Regions from separate parts of the Lactobacillus sp. UMNPBX4 genome, predicted to be linked through region 2. Evidence: riboswitches for the same ligand, from Rfam matches in the RefSeq annotation. Region 2 holds a riboswitch; the other holds the start of a gene.
What was found. Region 2 has a riboswitch for magnesium ahead of mgtA (magnesium-translocating P-type ATPase). Riboswitches for the same ligand answer to the same signal wherever they lie in the genome.

Region 1 (8,230 bases), on a different contig from region 2:
CCAAGACTCCCCTTTTTATGGGGTTCACCTTCTTTACGTGTAATAAAAGCCTGCTTAGCATTAGGCACAGCATTAGTTACAATTCGGCGAATTCGCTCACCGTTAAAGTCAGGATCTGTAAAAACAATAATTTGTCTATTTTTACTGAGCTGTTTCAACTGAGCTAAAACACTATCTGAAACAGCAGAACCATTAGTTTCTACCGTCTCAATTCCTGGGAAAAATTGTTTTAAACGAATAGTATCGTCTTTTCCCTCAACGACAACTACCGCATCAAAATTCTTTTTATTTAAGACCATAAACTCTCACTGTATTTTTATAAGTAGCTTCTGCAACTTTTTCAAGTGGAATATCTTTTAACTTGGCAATTGCCTCTGCAACATAACGCACATAGCCAGTCTCATTTTGACGACCACGATATGGCTTAGGTGTTAAATATGGTGCATCGGTTTCAACTAGGATTCGATCAAGCGGAGCTGCTTTAGCACTTTCATGAACTTCCGTAGCCTTGGTGAAAGAAACTACACCTGAATATGAGAAGTAAACGTTTAAATCTAAAAACTTGTTTAACCAGTCAATCCCACCATTAAAGCTATGCAAAATGGCACCATATTCTAAATTGCTATTTTTCAAAATATCGTAGCAATCAGGAAATGCATCCCTAGTATGAATATCGACCGGCATTTTTAAATCATGTGCCACTTCGATTTGACGAGCAAAAACCTCACGTTGTACATCCCTAGGCGATTCATCCCAATAGTAATCAAGACCGATCTCACCCATTGCGACAACTTTAGGCATTTTCAATTGTTCAATCAGCTTATCTTCGGCTTTTTGATCATAATCTTTGGCCACATCAGGACAATATCCCACCATCGCATAGACATTATCAAACTTTTCTGCCAAATCAACAGCTCGTTCATTAAAGTCAGGATCTTGTCCCGCACAAATAACTTTGGTTACACCCAAACTTTTGGCACGTTCAAGATAGTACTGTTCCTTCCCTCTAAAGGGCTCATCATTTAAGTGCGTATGGTTATCAATAATTTCCATTAGCCTAATTCAGCTCCAACTGGATGTTCATCACCAACAAGTGCTAATTTAACTTGACCATCTTTTTCACTAGATAAAAGCATACCTTCGCTAAGGTGACCCAACATCTTACGTGGCTTCAAGTTAGTAACAGCTAAAACCTTCTTATCAAGAAGTTCACTTGCATCTGGGTAAAACTTGCGAATACCACTCAAAATTTGACGTTCTTTACCATCGCCAAAGTCAAGCTTGAACATGAGTAATTTATTTGAGCCCTTAACTGGTTCTACTGACAAGATTTGACCAACTTGGATCTTTACCTTGTCAAAATCATCAATGGTAATTTCATTACCCTTCTTTTGTTCACTTCTAGTAGTCTTCTTTGGCTTAGCCTTTGCCATTTCGTCCTTGATGTACTTAACTTCTTCTTCAGCTTTAAGTCTTGGGAAGATTGGCTTTGGCTTTTCAATTACCTTGGTATTCCAACCAAAATCATTAAAGGCTAAATTCTTTTGATCTTCATCATCCCAGTTTAAGCCAAGTTGTTCAAACATCTTTGGTGCAGTTTCAGTCATTACTGGATAAATCATAATGGCAATCAAACGCAAGCTTTCAGCTAAATTACTCATTACATGAGACAATTCATCTTTCTTGCCCTCCTTGTTCAATACCCAAGGAGTAGTTTCATCGATGTACTTGTTAGCGCGTGCTACTAACTTCCAGATGCTGTCTAAAGCTTGTGAGAAATGAAGTGAATCCATTTGTTGACGGTAGTCTGCAATCACACTAGCAGCTGTATCTTGTAAATCCTTACCAAACTTGTCTTGAGCAACAGGAACGGGTGCAACTTGACCATCTTGGTATTGATTAATCATTGAAACTGTACGGTTAAGCAAGTTACCAAGGTCATTAGCTAAATCATAGTTAATTCTTTCGATAAAGTCTTCAGGAGTGAAAATACCATCTGCACCAAATGGAAGTGCACGCATCAAGTAGTAACGAAGTGGATCAACACCATAACGACTAGTAAGTGATTCTGGGTAAACTGCATTACCCTTAGACTTAGACATCTTACCGTTCTTCATCAATACCCAGCCGTGACCAATAATGTGCTTTGGAAGTGGCAAATCAAGTGCCATCAACATAATTGGCCAATAGATAGTGTGGAAACGTACAATTTCCTTACCTACCAAGTGAACATCTGCTGGCCAATATTTCTTAAACAATTCGTCATTGTCTGAGCCATAACCTAAAGCAGTAATATAATTAGAAAGTGCGTCAATCCAAACATAAACTACGTGCTTGGGATCGCTTGGGACAGGAATTCCCCAGTTAACAGTGGTACGAGTAACTGAAAGATCTTCAAGGCCTGGCTTAATGAAGTTATTAAGCATTTCCTTTTCACGAGAATGAGGCAAAATAAATTCAGGATGTTCCTTGTAGTATTCAACCAATCTGTCAGCGTACTTGCTCATCTTGAAGAAGTATGAAGGTTCCTTAACCAAACGTACTTCGTGACCACTTGGAGCCTTACCACCAATCACATTACCGTTGTCATCCTTATAAACTTCGGCAAGTTGTGATTCAGTGAAGTATTCTTCGTCTTCAACTGAGTACCAACCAGTGTATTCGCCTAAGTAAATGTCGCCCTTCTTTAAAAGTTTTTCAAAAATCTTTTGGACAGCCTTAACGTGTTCTTCGTCAGTAGTTCTGATGAATTTATCGTAAGAAATATCAAGACTCTTCCATAACTTCTTATATGAAGCAGCCATCTTATCAACGAATTCTTGAGGCTTAATTCCTTGAGCTTCGGCCTTTTGTTCAATCTTCAAGCCATGTTCATCAGTACCAGTTAAAAAGAAAGTGTCATAGCCTTGGCTACGCTTGTAGCGAGCCATAGTATCTGCGGCAATTGTAGTATAAGCATTACCAATAGTTAATCTACCAGATGGATAGTAAATTGGGGTTGTAATGTAAAAAGTATCTTTATCAGCCATTAATTAGTCATACTCCTTTATTCGTCTAAAATATCTATTCTATAATAACATGCAAAAAAAGGAATTGGGCTAAAACACCAATTCCTTTTCTCTAAAATTTTTCTTTTTTTAAATATAATTGCTTAATTGCCGTAGTTAATAAAACATATATTATTTCTAATGCAACAACTACCAAAATAAAGCTGATTGGCAATTGCGTTAATCCCAAACTAGCTGCCACATTAGAAGATGGCAAGACGCTGCCCCAAAGAGCCAAGCCAAAAGTTACCAAGATCACAACTGGAGTGGCACGTTGCTTAATGAATGGGAAACGTTCATCGCGCAAGACATGGATAACCATTTCTCTTGTCCACAAGGATTCCACAAATAAGCCTGAATAAAACAGCGATTGAAATACCCAATGATGAAAATCAGTTCCTACCAAGTACGGACAGATCACATAAAACATTAATGCCATAGTAATCAAATCGATTATTGCGGGAATCGGTCCAAAGTTAAGTACGAACTTAGGCCATTTATTAATTGACCATTTCTGCGGTTTCTTCACATAGTTTCTAGATACACTATCAAATGGAATCACTAAACAGCTAAGACTATAAATCAAGTTTAAAATAAGTAGCTGCAAAGGCAATAACGGTAAAAATGGTAAAGTAAGTGAAGCAATGACCATTGCAATAATACTGCCAAAGTTGGTTACCAAAAACGTCTTAATGTATTTCATTGTATTTGAAAAGACTTTACGCCCTGTAATAATCATTTGCTCAAGCAACTGGAGATCCTTTTGTTCAAATACAATATCAGCAGACTCCTTAATAATATCGACAGAATTATTAGAAGTAACAGTGACGTCGGAAACTTTCATTGCCAAAGCATCCTTATTGCCATCGCCCATGTAGCCTACTGTATGTCCATTTTTCTTTAACGCTTGAATAATCTTAACGCGCAATTCAGGAGTTAAATGAACAAAGATATTACACTTTTCAACAATTTCTGCTAGTTCTTCCGTGGTTGCTGTTTCAATTTGTTCACCATCGTAAACCGTATCCACGTTCAAACCAACTTGCAGAGCAATCGCTCTTGTAACTGCCTCATTATCGCCGGTAAAGATCTTAACATTTACATTATCATTCTTTAGATCTTGCAAAGCCTCTTTAGTACTTTCCTTAGGTGGATCAAGATATGCTAGACAGCCAATAATGGTTAAATCATTTTCATCTTTAGCCGAAAATTCTCCTACTGGAGCTGGATTCAATTTATAACCAACTAATAGAACACGCAAACCGTCATCATTTAATTCATTAATTTGGTTTAAGATTCTTTCACGCCAAGCGTAAGTCAATTTCTCGGTTTTGCCATTTACTTCAACTTGGTTAGAAATATCTAGCATCCCTTCCGCAGCGCCTTTAGTTACTAATAAGTGTTGTCCATGGTGTTCATCGTTATCAACCACCACAACGCTCATTCTTTTTCTGCTATAGTCAAAAGGAATTTCATCTATTTTATTGTAATCACGTTGGATCTCATTTACATCTAATTCATCACCAGCCGCATCGATTACTGCTTTATCAATCAAATCCTTCATCCCGGTTTGATAATAAGCATTTAAGTATGAGAATTTCAAGATGCGCGGCGTTTCTTCCATTTCTAAATCATAGTGTCGCTCTAGCACCACTTGATTTTGAGTAAGAGTACCTGTTTTATCGATACAAAAAACATCGGTTGAACCCAAATTTTGAATAGCATTCATCTGCTTAACTACTACGCCTTGCTTAGACATTTCAAGAGCGCCTTTAGTCAGATTGCTATTAACAATAATTGGTAAAACTTCAGGAGTAAGGCTAACTGCTGCAGCTAGAGCAAATATTAAGCTTTCTCCCCAATCGCCTTTGGTTACGCCATTAATTATGAATAATAGCGGCAATAAGATAGCTGTAGCAATTATCAAGATTCTAGCAAGTTGCTTCATTTCCCGATCAAAAAGAGTCGTCTTAACTTTTTTGCGTGAAATCTTCTGGACCTCTTTACCAAAAACAGTGTTATTTCCTACCGCGAACACAATGCCACTGCCAGAACCAGAAACAATAGTAGTTCCCTCATATAAAATATTAGGATAATTGAGATAATCAGCTAACATACTCGGCTTTAGAGTCACATTAGCTACTTTTTCAGTTGGTTCAGAATCACCATCAAGATAACTAGAAGAACAGAATAAATCTTTGCTAGTCAGCAGCTTCATATCAGCTGGAATCATATCACCTGCCGATAGATTGATCACGTCCCCAACTACCACATCCTCAGTTGGTAGCTCCATATTTTTACCATCACGACGAATATTGGTAGTAACTGACACCATATTCAGCAATTTTTCAGTTACCTTAGCGATCCGTATTTTTTGAATAAAATTCGCCACTACCGAAATAAGAAGCATCAGTAGCATCACGATTACAGTTTCAATATCGCTATTACCGTGAGGAACAATGTAACTAGTAAATGTAGTAAGTAAAGTCAATATAATCAACACTACAGTAAACGGTGTCGCCAAGGATTCACCCAACAATCTCCATTTAGAAGCGTTAGTGTTAGTTCTTATTTCATTTTTGCCATATTCTTTTCTATTTTCATCAGCTTTTTTAGTTGAAAGGCCTTCGGCACTTGCTTGCAATCTTGCTAGCGTTTCGCTGCGTGATTCACGTGCAATCCGTTGAATTTGTTGAATATCAACATTTGAATGTTTTTTGCTCGCTGATTTTAACATTCTTCAATTCCTCTCATTCAATAGACAAGCAAACAAAAAAGTCACCTGCTATTTCTGCAGGTGACTTGCACGCCAAACAAGGCTTTTGTCATACTCGTCGTTCAGTTTTAACACTACGTGACGTAAGCACATGCTAGCTATCTGGATCTCGCCTTAAGTCGACGACACCTATTTAACCCGTTGGCATCTCTGGATGTTTCTGGGCGATAGCGTGTGTTCACGTAGGAGTCTCACCTAACAGTTTCACTTACTATGTCTACAAAAAGTTTAAGGACTTAATTCAAATAAGTCAAGTTGCCTATTTGTGCAAATTGGAGCTATGATGCCCGAATCTTCTAAGCATATATATTATTCCCATAATTAAGAATATTAAAGCTAATGCAATCGGCAGTGCTACTCGATGGGGATGGGAAATTTTATCCTGTTCACTTTGCGATAAATCATATTTATCAAGAGCATACTGATATTGTTGATCTACTTTAGTTGCACAGGCCCGAAAAACAAACCGCAAACCTTTGTTAAAAGTAGCATTATTATGGCTGCGAAGTTGATCTACTTCAGCGCGAAGAATATTCGATCTCGTATCAGCAGTAAAAGCTCCATGTAAGTCTTTGCTTGAAAAGATTTGCACATTGCGCTTCTTTTCTTTTTGACCTACCACAATAAAAACAGTACGTTTAGAATGATTTAACGCCTTTGGTGTTAAATTCTTGAGTTTCTTTACTGTAATTACTGCTATTTGCGGTTGCTCTTTAGTCTGCAAATAACGATTATTCTTTTCTTTAATTAAAGTCTTAGTCTCTTTGTCTAAAATATGGACATGATCTTCAATATTAGGTTGCACAAATCCTGTCATCGTCATAAAGACGGCTAACAGGCCAAATAACCAAATAAATCTAGTTTTCATCTTCTTCAAGTTTATGAGCCAAGCTTTCCACATATTTCCGATCGATTTTAATTTGCTCATATGGTACCCCGCAATCATGAAGCAACTGCATTGCTAACGGATTATCACGATAATCAAAGTAATAATTGATTTTCTTTACACCGGCTTGAAGCAAAGACTTGCAGCAATTATAACAAGGGAAATGAGTCACATATATTTCCGTATCATCAGTTGATACGCCAAATTTAGCACATTGGATGATCGCGTTCATTTCGGAATGAATAGTTCGAACACAGTGCCCATCTACCATTTGATGACCTACCTCATCACAATGTGGTTGTCCGGATACCGATCCATTATACCCCGTGCCAATAATACGATTATCTTTAACCAAAACACTACCAACTAGAGCTCTGTTGCAGGTGGAGCGCTGAGCTATCACTAGTGCCTGCATCATGAAATATTGTTTCCAAGGAATTCGATCGTGCATGAACTTACCTCTGCTTATTCTTATCTATTCTTAAAGTAGTTCAAACCAATAGCATCACGAACTTGTTCTAAGGTTTCATTAGCTACTGTATTTGCCTTCTTTGAACCTTCTAAAAGCATTTCATAAATTGCATCCTCATCTTGAGCGTACTTTTCACGGCGTTCACGAATAGGTGCAAGTTCTGCTTCAAGTATTTTGTTTAAGTAACGTTTAATTTTAACATCGCCTAACCCGCCTTTTTGGTATTCTGCCTTAAGTTCTGCTACCTTATCCTTATCTGGATCAAAGACATCAAGGTAAGTAAAGACAGTGTTGCCTTCAACCTTACCTGGATCTTCAACGTGAATATGATTTGGATCGGTGTACATTGACATAACTTTCTTTTGAACTGTCTTAGCATCATCTGACAAATAAATGCAGTTACCAAGTGATTTAGACATCTTAGCATTACCATCAAGACCTGGAAGACGACCAGAACCCTTTGGTGGGAAGTAGCCCTTTGGTTCAACCAAAATATCAGTGTTGTAAACACGGTTAAAGGTTCTTACAATCTCACGAGTTTGTTCAAGCATTGGTTCTTGGTCATCCCCAACAGGAACGATAGTAGCCTTAAAAGCAGTAATATCTGCAGCTTGAGAAACTGGGTAATTTAAGAAGCCAACTGGGATTGAATCTTTGAAATCCTTTTGCTTAATTTCAGTCTTAACAGTTGGGTTTCTTTCAAGACGTGCTACAGTTACTAAGTCCATGTAGTAAGAAGTTAATTCAAACAAAGCTGGAATTTGTGATTGAACATAAATTGTTGATTTACTTGGATCAATGCCTACAGCTAAGTAGTCTAATGCTACTTGAATTAAACTGTTACGAATCTTTTCTGGGTTACGAGCATTATCTGTCAACGCTTGAGTATCAGCAATCATGATATAAGGATCGTACTTGCCAGAATTTTGCAATTTTACTCTATTTTTAAGTGAGCCAATATAGTGACCAATGTGAAGTTTGCCAGTTGGACGATCACCGGTTAATAAAATTTCTTTTGCCATAACTTCTACTCTTTTCTAATTTTATTT
Region 2 (8,230 bases):
AGTAAACACCTAAGTGATTTGAACTAGCTACACCATCCTTACTGGTAACTTGTTTATCATTATAAGATGGACCGCTAACTTCAGTCCAACCAGTTAAAAGCGCACGCCTAAAGATACCATCTTTTCCTTTATTGATTGAAGTATGAACATGGAAAGTAGCTACACCATTTTCTACTTTCCCTTCATATAATTCACCAGTAAAGTAATCTTGAGCATAAGCTTTAACATTGTTGCCCTTTGGTACAGCTGCTTGGACAACTGCATCGTTTGGATCATTAGTTTCAACTGAGTAGATACTTACACCAAAGTTACCATCAAAGCCATCAACATTTTGCCAATTGAAGAATGCTTGTGGAGTGAATGGAGTAAATGATTTCAAAACATTTTTACCAGCTTGATCACTTGAAAATACCAATTCCGTATTGTCTGCTTTAACAGGTACTTCATATTTTCCATCATGAACCTGAACTAATTTACCATTTAAGTAAAAGTCTTCATTAGCTGAGCCATACAAAGTATAGGTATTATTTTCCTTATTATAATCGGCTGAATTTTTATCAAATTCTAAACCATCAGTTGCATTCCAAACAGAAACTGCTGGTTTATCTTTAACTCCTGCTACATCAATAGTTTGAACAGTAGTATTGTTTGCAACATCACTCAATGCAACAGATACTTTATTCAAACTTCCGCTCAATGCAGCTAAGGTATCTGGACTTAGGACAAAATTAAAGTGTCCCTTAGTTTTGACATTATTGTCAAAACCAGACTCACCATCATTTAACTTATAGCCAAAGACCTTATCATTTACCTTAACTGTTGCATATGAATAATTTGTAAATCCAGCACCTGCATCTTCATAATTACCTGATAAAGTATGAGATGCTGCATCATATTTAACACTTAAGTTAGGAGCTTGAGTATCAACTTCAACTAGAAAGTCCGCAGTTTGCTTTTGATTTGGACCTTCATTCCATAAAGTAGCTACAAAACGGTAAGTATACTTTCCATCAGGAGCTGTTACCATTTGACCAGTCTTAGTATCATAAACCTTTCCGTCCCATTCAAAAGCATCAGGATTATCACGCATTGAAACTGAAAGACTGGCATCTTTAGTTACACCATTTTCATCATAGGACTTATCAACACCTTGAATGTCAGATACCACACGAACTACATTACCTTTTGCATCTAAAATCTCAACCTTGAGATCTTTTACATTTTGCTTCAAGTAAGCATATGGCTTGATGAGATCACTTTGGTGATCATTATTCGGTGAAAAGGCTACCTTACCACTTTCATACAATTTAGCAACTTCTTGCCAATCATAATTACCATCGATATTTACTAACTGCTTCAAGGATTCCTGATCAGCTACGCCAAGTGGGTAATTATTTTCATTAACTAAACGATTACCTTGAACATCCGGCTTGTCTTCATTAGCATTTTGATCAAAGACATTTTCACTAGTTAGATCACCATAGTAAGCTAAATATGGCACAACCACTGTCGATTTATCTTTGTCGTTAGTAAAGTGAAGCCAACCTTCTACCGGCTGATTCTTAGTTAAACCTTGTAAATCCAAAGTATATTGAAAATCTTTAACTTCTTTTGGAGCTAAAGTAAAACTATTTTGGCCATTTACATGAACACCAGCCAGTTGAACATCATAAAAGACTCCAGTATCTTCGTCACGCTTTTCGGTATAACCTCCACCTAAATCATCAAAAGTGTACGTTTGTGCTTCATCAGTTAAATTATGGAAAGTAAGAGTTAAAGCTGTTTTTTCATCAACTTGACGTAGAGATAAAGAACTGGTGCCATCTGGTGTTGTTACATAAACCGGATTAGCAGTAGCGGCACCAACATCAATTTGTCCTGCTCCCTGTCTTCTTGGAGAAACTGGTGTAGTATAGCCTTTTTGAGTTTGAATCTTTGCACTGTTCATCAATAATGCTTTAGTAGCAGCCACAAGTTCAGCACCTTTTAATTCTGGATTGGTTTTCTTCAAACGCTGAATTACCAAGGCTGCACTCCCGGCAGCAAAGGGTCCAGCCATTGAGGTACCGCTCATCGTTTGATACTGATTATTATTCACAGTTGAAACAACCTGATAACCTGGTGCAGCTAAATCTGGCTTTAAACTAAAATCTGACAGAGGTCCCCATGATGAGAAGTAAGCCATATCGCTATCTGCACCAGTGTCTGAAGTTTCAGCTGCCACAGTTAAAGCATTCTTCGAAGCCCCAGGATTGGCGACAGTACCAGAATTAAGTGGCTCATAGTTTCCAGCTTCAGAGCCTGAATTATAACCTCTCACAGTAATATTACTTGGGTTATCAACCGAAGCTGAGTTACCGTTGTTGGATGCAGAAATTGAAACAAAAACTCCGTGATCTATAGCATATTGAACCGCCTTTTGTTCAATGTTAGTCAATTGTTGATCAGCAACTCCTTGACCTAAAGACATCTGAATGACATCCGCGCCTAAATTAGTAGCATCATAAATTGCTCTTGCAACATCGTCAGTTTTTTCGTCAGAAAATTGACCAAAAACTCTCAATTGCATCAATTGTGCTTCGGGAGCTACCCCAACTACATATTGCTTATTATCATCGGGATGTCCATCTGCTGCGATAATTCCAGAAACGTGTTGGCCGTGAGGACTATCATTTGGATTTGTATCATCAGAGGTAATGTAATCATTATCTCTATCAGCATAATTATAAACATATGGAAATTTCTCATTCACATATTTTCCGTAACCTTGCTGATCAATCTTCTTTTGCACATCGTCCTTTTTTAGTTTGGGATCAGATGGCATCGTTTGAAAATCTTTATGATTAGGATCTGCACCAGAATCAATTACAGCTACTACTGTATTTTGACCTCTATAACCCTGATTCCACGCCGATTGCACATTTCCCTTCACGTGATCAGCTTGATTAGCTGGTTCAGGTACTGATTGCTTATTGTCTTGTACAACCTGAGTTTGTTGATCCTGAGACTGAGCAGTATCTTGATTTTTTTGCGACTGTACTGCACTTTGCTCATTTTGAGCTTGAACCTTATTTTGATCAGCGTTCTCAGCTTGAGTATCTTCTTGGTTAGTCTCTTGATTAGTATTATTAGAATTCTGTGAGTCATTTTCATTTTCAACCACAGAGAATTTAACATTTGAAACCGATGGATTCTCAGTTGCAGCCTGAGCAGAATTTGCTTGACTTAATAAAACTGTCGATCCAGATGCTAAAGCAATAATAGCTGTAGCCACCCATTTCTTTCGCATGTTCAAGACACCTCTAGCGTGTCTTTGTGTTTCAATCTTATTTAAGTCCTCCCTTGTCTTGAAAACATAATAGTACTTGTTGTGACCTTTTGGCCAGCTATAATTGCTCATACATCATTCCCCCTTCTCTGATGAGAAAATCTTAATATTAAATTAAATTGATATAAGAATATCATCTCCTTTATAACCTTTCAATAATTTTTTTACTTTTTTGTAATTTTCTTTACCAAAAGTAAAAAAATATTTACTACAAATCAAAAAAGGTCACTCCTTTTCTAACAATGTCTTAACTCAATGGCATTGTTGATTAGGAACGTGACCTTTTCTTTTCTAAACGAATGTAATTATCCTATGAATATCTAAATTAAGAACTCCTCTTTTTTCATGTACCAGTGCTTTACCAAAGTAGTAAGTGCAATGTACAAAATCAAAAGTACTAACACTACCAAAACGTAGAATTCTGGGATTGGACCGAATTTCATTACCTTGGCCAAGCTTGGGATGTAAGGCATTGCGGTACCGATCAAGCCTGCACCAATCGTAGCGAGCATGACAACTGGTGAAGAATGTTGTTGGATAAATGGAACGGCTGGATCTCGCAATGCTTGAATAACCATTTCTTGTGTCCAAAGTGATTCGATGAACCAACCACTCCAGAAGATTGCCATAAAGACTGCCTTTTGACTTGGAGTAGCAGCCATGTAACTTGCTCCGACAATGCTTGGACAAATCCAGAAGTAAAGCAAGGCAAACGTAATAATATCGAAGACTGAAGAAGTTGGACCAAAGTAGAACATGAACTTAGGAACTTTCTTGTCTCCCACTTACGTGGTACTTCCAAATATTTTTCACCAACAGTATCGAATGGAATTGATAGACAAGAGGTGCCGTAGATCAAATCCAAGATCAATAACTGCATTGGCAGCATTGGCAAGAATGGCAAGAATGATGATGCCACTAAGATTGACAAAATATTACCAAAGTTAGATGACAAGGTAATCTTGATGTATTTCATCGTGTTAGCAAAGATCTGACGCCCAATTCTTACACCATGTTCCAAAGTACGTAAACTCTTGTGGAGCAAGATAATGTCGGCACTCTTTTTAGCAATATCAACGGCAGTATCAACTGAGATTGCCACGTCGGCCTTCTTCATAGCTGGCGTATCGTTGATCCCATCACCCATGTAGGCAACGGTGTGACCATTTTCTTTCAAAATTTGAATAATTTTGGCCTTGTATTCTGGTGAAAGCTTAACAAAGAGGCTACATTCTTCAACCATCTTTTTAACTTCATCGTCGCTCTTACCGACAAAGTCTTTTTCACTATAAATGTACTTGGTGTTCAAGCCTACTCTTGAAGCAACACTCTTAGTTACGGTGGCGTTATCGCCAGTCAAAATCTTAACGGTGATGCCGTCTTGCTTGAGCTGCTTAAGTACATCCTTAACATCATCCTTAGGTGGATCAAGGAAGGCCAAGAATCCGGTTAGAATCAAATCCTTTTTATCGCTAACATTGAATTCACCGGCTTGAGCAGGATTGTTTTGGTAAGCAAGCAAAACAACTCTCAAACCATCTTCGTTTAAACTTTCAATGTGCTTCAAAACCTTTTGCTTGTAGTCATCAGTTAAATCGTTAATTTGATCGCCGACTTGCACACGATTGCAGCAGGCGAGCATTTCTTCGGCGGCACCCTTTGTTACCAAGATACGACCATCGCCATGACGTTTTACAACAACACTCATACGACGACGCTTGAAGTCGAATGGAATTTCATCGACCTTAGTGTAGTCATGCTTAATTTCTTCAACGTCTAGCTCATCGCTAGCGGCATCGATAATGGCTTGGTCCATCAAATCGTGCATCCCCGTTTGGAAGTACGAATTCAAATAAGCCAACCGCAAAACTTGTGGATTTTCCTTCATATCCAAGTTGTAGTGACGTTCCAATACAACCTTGTTTTGGGGTCAAAGTACCGGTTTTATCAGTACAAAGAATGTCGGCAGCACCGAAGTTTTGGATGGAGTTCATCTTCTTAACGATGGTGCCGTGCTTGGACATTTCGAGCGAACCCTTAACCAAATTACTAGTAACAATAACTGGTAACATTTCTGGAGTAAGTCCAACGGCTGTAGCGATGGCGAACAGCAAAGCGTTGAGCCAGTTACCTTTAGTCAAACCGTTAATGATCAAAACTAAAGGTGCAATGATGGCAGTCATTGTTAACAATAATTTAGAAATGTTCTTAATACCGACATCAAAGTTAGTTTCCTTAACGTCGTTGTTTGAAATATCCTTAGCCAAACGACCAAAGACAGTTTGTTCACCGGTAGCTAAAACGACACCGACACCTGAACCAGAAACAATAGTTGTTCCTTGATAGATTACATCAGGATAGTCCAAATATTGATCCATGTCTTTTTGATCAGGCTTCTTAGTCGCAATCTTTTCCACAGGTGTTGATTCACCGTTCAAAGAACTTGATGAACAAAACAGGTCTTTAGTTTGAAGCAATCTAATATCTGCTGGAACCATGTCACCAGCGTGAATATTGATGATATCTCCTGTGACAACTTTTTTAGTAGAAATTTCTTTATTCTTTTGATCACGCCGAATATTGGTGGTCACAGAAACCATATTCAGTAGATCCTCAACCGCATCATTAGTTTTTACGTTCTGGATAAAGGATGTGAGTCCAGAAATGATGATCATCGTAATCATGATGACTACGGTGCTCAAGTCCTTTTGCCCTGCTGGTACAAAAACGTAGTCGGTAAACAGCGACACCGTTGCTAGCAGCAACAGGACCATTGTGAAAGGAGTGAAGAAAGATTCAATAAAGAAATGCAATTTAGTATTACGTTTCTTAGTGGCTACCTCATTGGGGCCATCCTTTTCTAAACGCTCTTTAGCTTCCGTCGAAGACAGACCATTCAGCGAACTGTGCATCGTCTTTAGAACTTCATCAGGAGTTTGCTGGGCTATGCGCTTTACAAAATCCGTGTTGGTCGTCTTCTTATTCATCAGCAACTTGTTTTTTGCCATGTTAATCACACTTTCTGATTAAACACGCAAACAAACTAAAAAGGAGCTAATACCAATTAGTATTAACTCCTTATCTAAGCGATTTTTTCTCGTCGTTCAGTTTTGACACTACGTGACGTAAGCACAGGCTAGCTATCTGGATCTCGCCTTATCTCGACAAGAACTATTTTACTCGTTGGCATCTCTGGATGTTTCCGGGCGATAGCTTGTGTTCACGTAGGAGCCTCACCTAACAGTTTATTTGCTTTTTCAATTTTTATTTTTATTATATGCATATTATTTGACAATGCAATTATCTTTACTAAATCGTTAGAAATTGTAAAAGAATTTAAGAAAAGATAAAAAAAGTACGTTTAAAATGAACATGCGTTTTTTATAGTGAAATTTGATATACTATTTTACAGACAAGGGTGGATTGCAACTGCCATGTTTAGTAGTTTTAGCATGACTAACCACCCCTCAACATTTTATAAACTACGGAGGTGAGAGTTATGCATAATTGGATAGTCTGAAGGGTTAGTGCTCTGTGTTAGCTTGAGCTATTGCAATCAGCATCGTTCTAGGTACTCTGGTTAAATTAGCTATTAATTTGGCTATAGCCTACGCAATAACAAAAAAAGCTAATCACAAGGATTAGCTAAGCATACAGTTATCTAAAACTACGATTGAAGTCATCGGCTGCAATCCGTTGGCTTCTTTTCACATACAGATTATAACATGAAATATTTGATACTTAAAAACGAAAAGAGCACCTATTGCGAAATTGGCAGTAGATGCTCTTTTGATTTGTGGTTAGAATTTATTTTTTAGTTTGAGCTTATTTTGCTTTCTTCCAAGTACCGATAATTTTACCATTCTTACTGTAAACATTAATTCTGTAACTCTTAAGAGTACCGCGCATTACAACGGCTTGTTTCTTAGGGGCCTTACCTACAGAACTTGTTCTTACATAGTATGGATGATCTGGATCACCTGAATCGATCTTGTAATATTCTTGACCGTTAAATTTGTACACACGTCCATTATCAAGAATCTTGACTTTTTGACCTTGAGTCTTAATTTGATATGCACCGTCTTCTTGAACAACATGACCATTTTCATCATAAATGAAGGTATTGTGTACGAAAATCAACTTGTTCAAATTAGTTACATTGATCTTTGTGTCATCAGGAACAAATACAGAATTGATAGTTGTTTTTTCCGGAACTTCAGTTGTGTTTGAAACATTAGAGGTTTTAATGCTAGTAGTTCCAGCTGGAGTGAGATCAAAGCCAGCACCATCATCTGTACCAGTAGGCTCCTTCCAAGCTGATGGATTGTCTGTTGCAGCTGGATCATCAGTGATATTAATTGTATCTTTTTGCTTTTGGTTTGGATCTACAGTCACCGTATTATGGTGATTATAAATATCAGCTGGAGTAGTTGGAGAAACTTCTTCACGATAACTTGGGTCAGTAGGATCAATTACTAATTCGCCGTTTATTGAATTGCGTTTTCTACCTTGAATCATAGAGATAGGGACTACTTCTTTAGCACCTTTAGAAACCACGAATTTAAATGCGGGTGTAAATCTATCTCTACCCAATTAAAAATTTTTCCATCCGCATTTTTAGCACTTACAATAGTGGGTAAATTACCATATTCATCGGTTTGTTCAATTAATTTACCAGTAGTTTTATCATCTACTACCCTATTAGCAATATCATCAGGGAGATCGCCACCCATTAGCTTTTTTGCATGATTAATTGGATCACCTTGATTACCCTTACTACCAAATTGATTATCTACAGGTGTCCAACTATACCACTTGTTTGAATCCAATTGTCTAGGCACAGCAACTACTTGAATAAAATCATACTCTACGTCACTATCATCAATTTTAATATGGATGTTT

Region 1: it holds a riboswitch for magnesium, as region 2 does, so the genes downstream of both, mgtA (magnesium-translocating P-type ATPase) here and mgtA (magnesium-translocating P-type ATPase) in region 2, are expected to answer to the same signal.

What each region holds. Positions count from the first base shown of each region.
Region 1 covers NZ_PCZF01000026.1:1,663-9,892, reverse strand. The annotation lists gene rnmV (ribonuclease M5) at 1-299, opposite strand, end outside; gene CP355_RS06295 (TatD family hydrolase) at 286-1,053, opposite strand; gene metG (methionine--tRNA ligase) at 1,053-3,029, opposite strand; gene mgtA (magnesium-translocating P-type ATPase) at 3,121-5,784, opposite strand; M-box (ykoK) riboswitch at 5,870-6,033, opposite strand; gene CP355_RS06280 (TPM domain-containing protein) at 6,083-6,691, opposite strand; gene CP355_RS06275 (ComE operon protein 2) at 6,681-7,160, opposite strand; gene trpS (tryptophan--tRNA ligase) at 7,181-8,203, opposite strand.
Region 2 covers NZ_PCZF01000003.1:18,470-26,699, reverse strand. The annotation lists gene CP355_RS01110 (S8 family serine peptidase) at 1-3,400, opposite strand, end outside; partial or broken gene mgtA (magnesium-translocating P-type ATPase) at 3,649-6,336, opposite strand; M-box (ykoK) riboswitch at 6,417-6,580, opposite strand; gene CP355_RS01100 (SLAP domain-containing protein) at 7,154-7,846, opposite strand; gene CP355_RS01095 (hypothetical protein) at 7,858-8,230, opposite strand, start outside.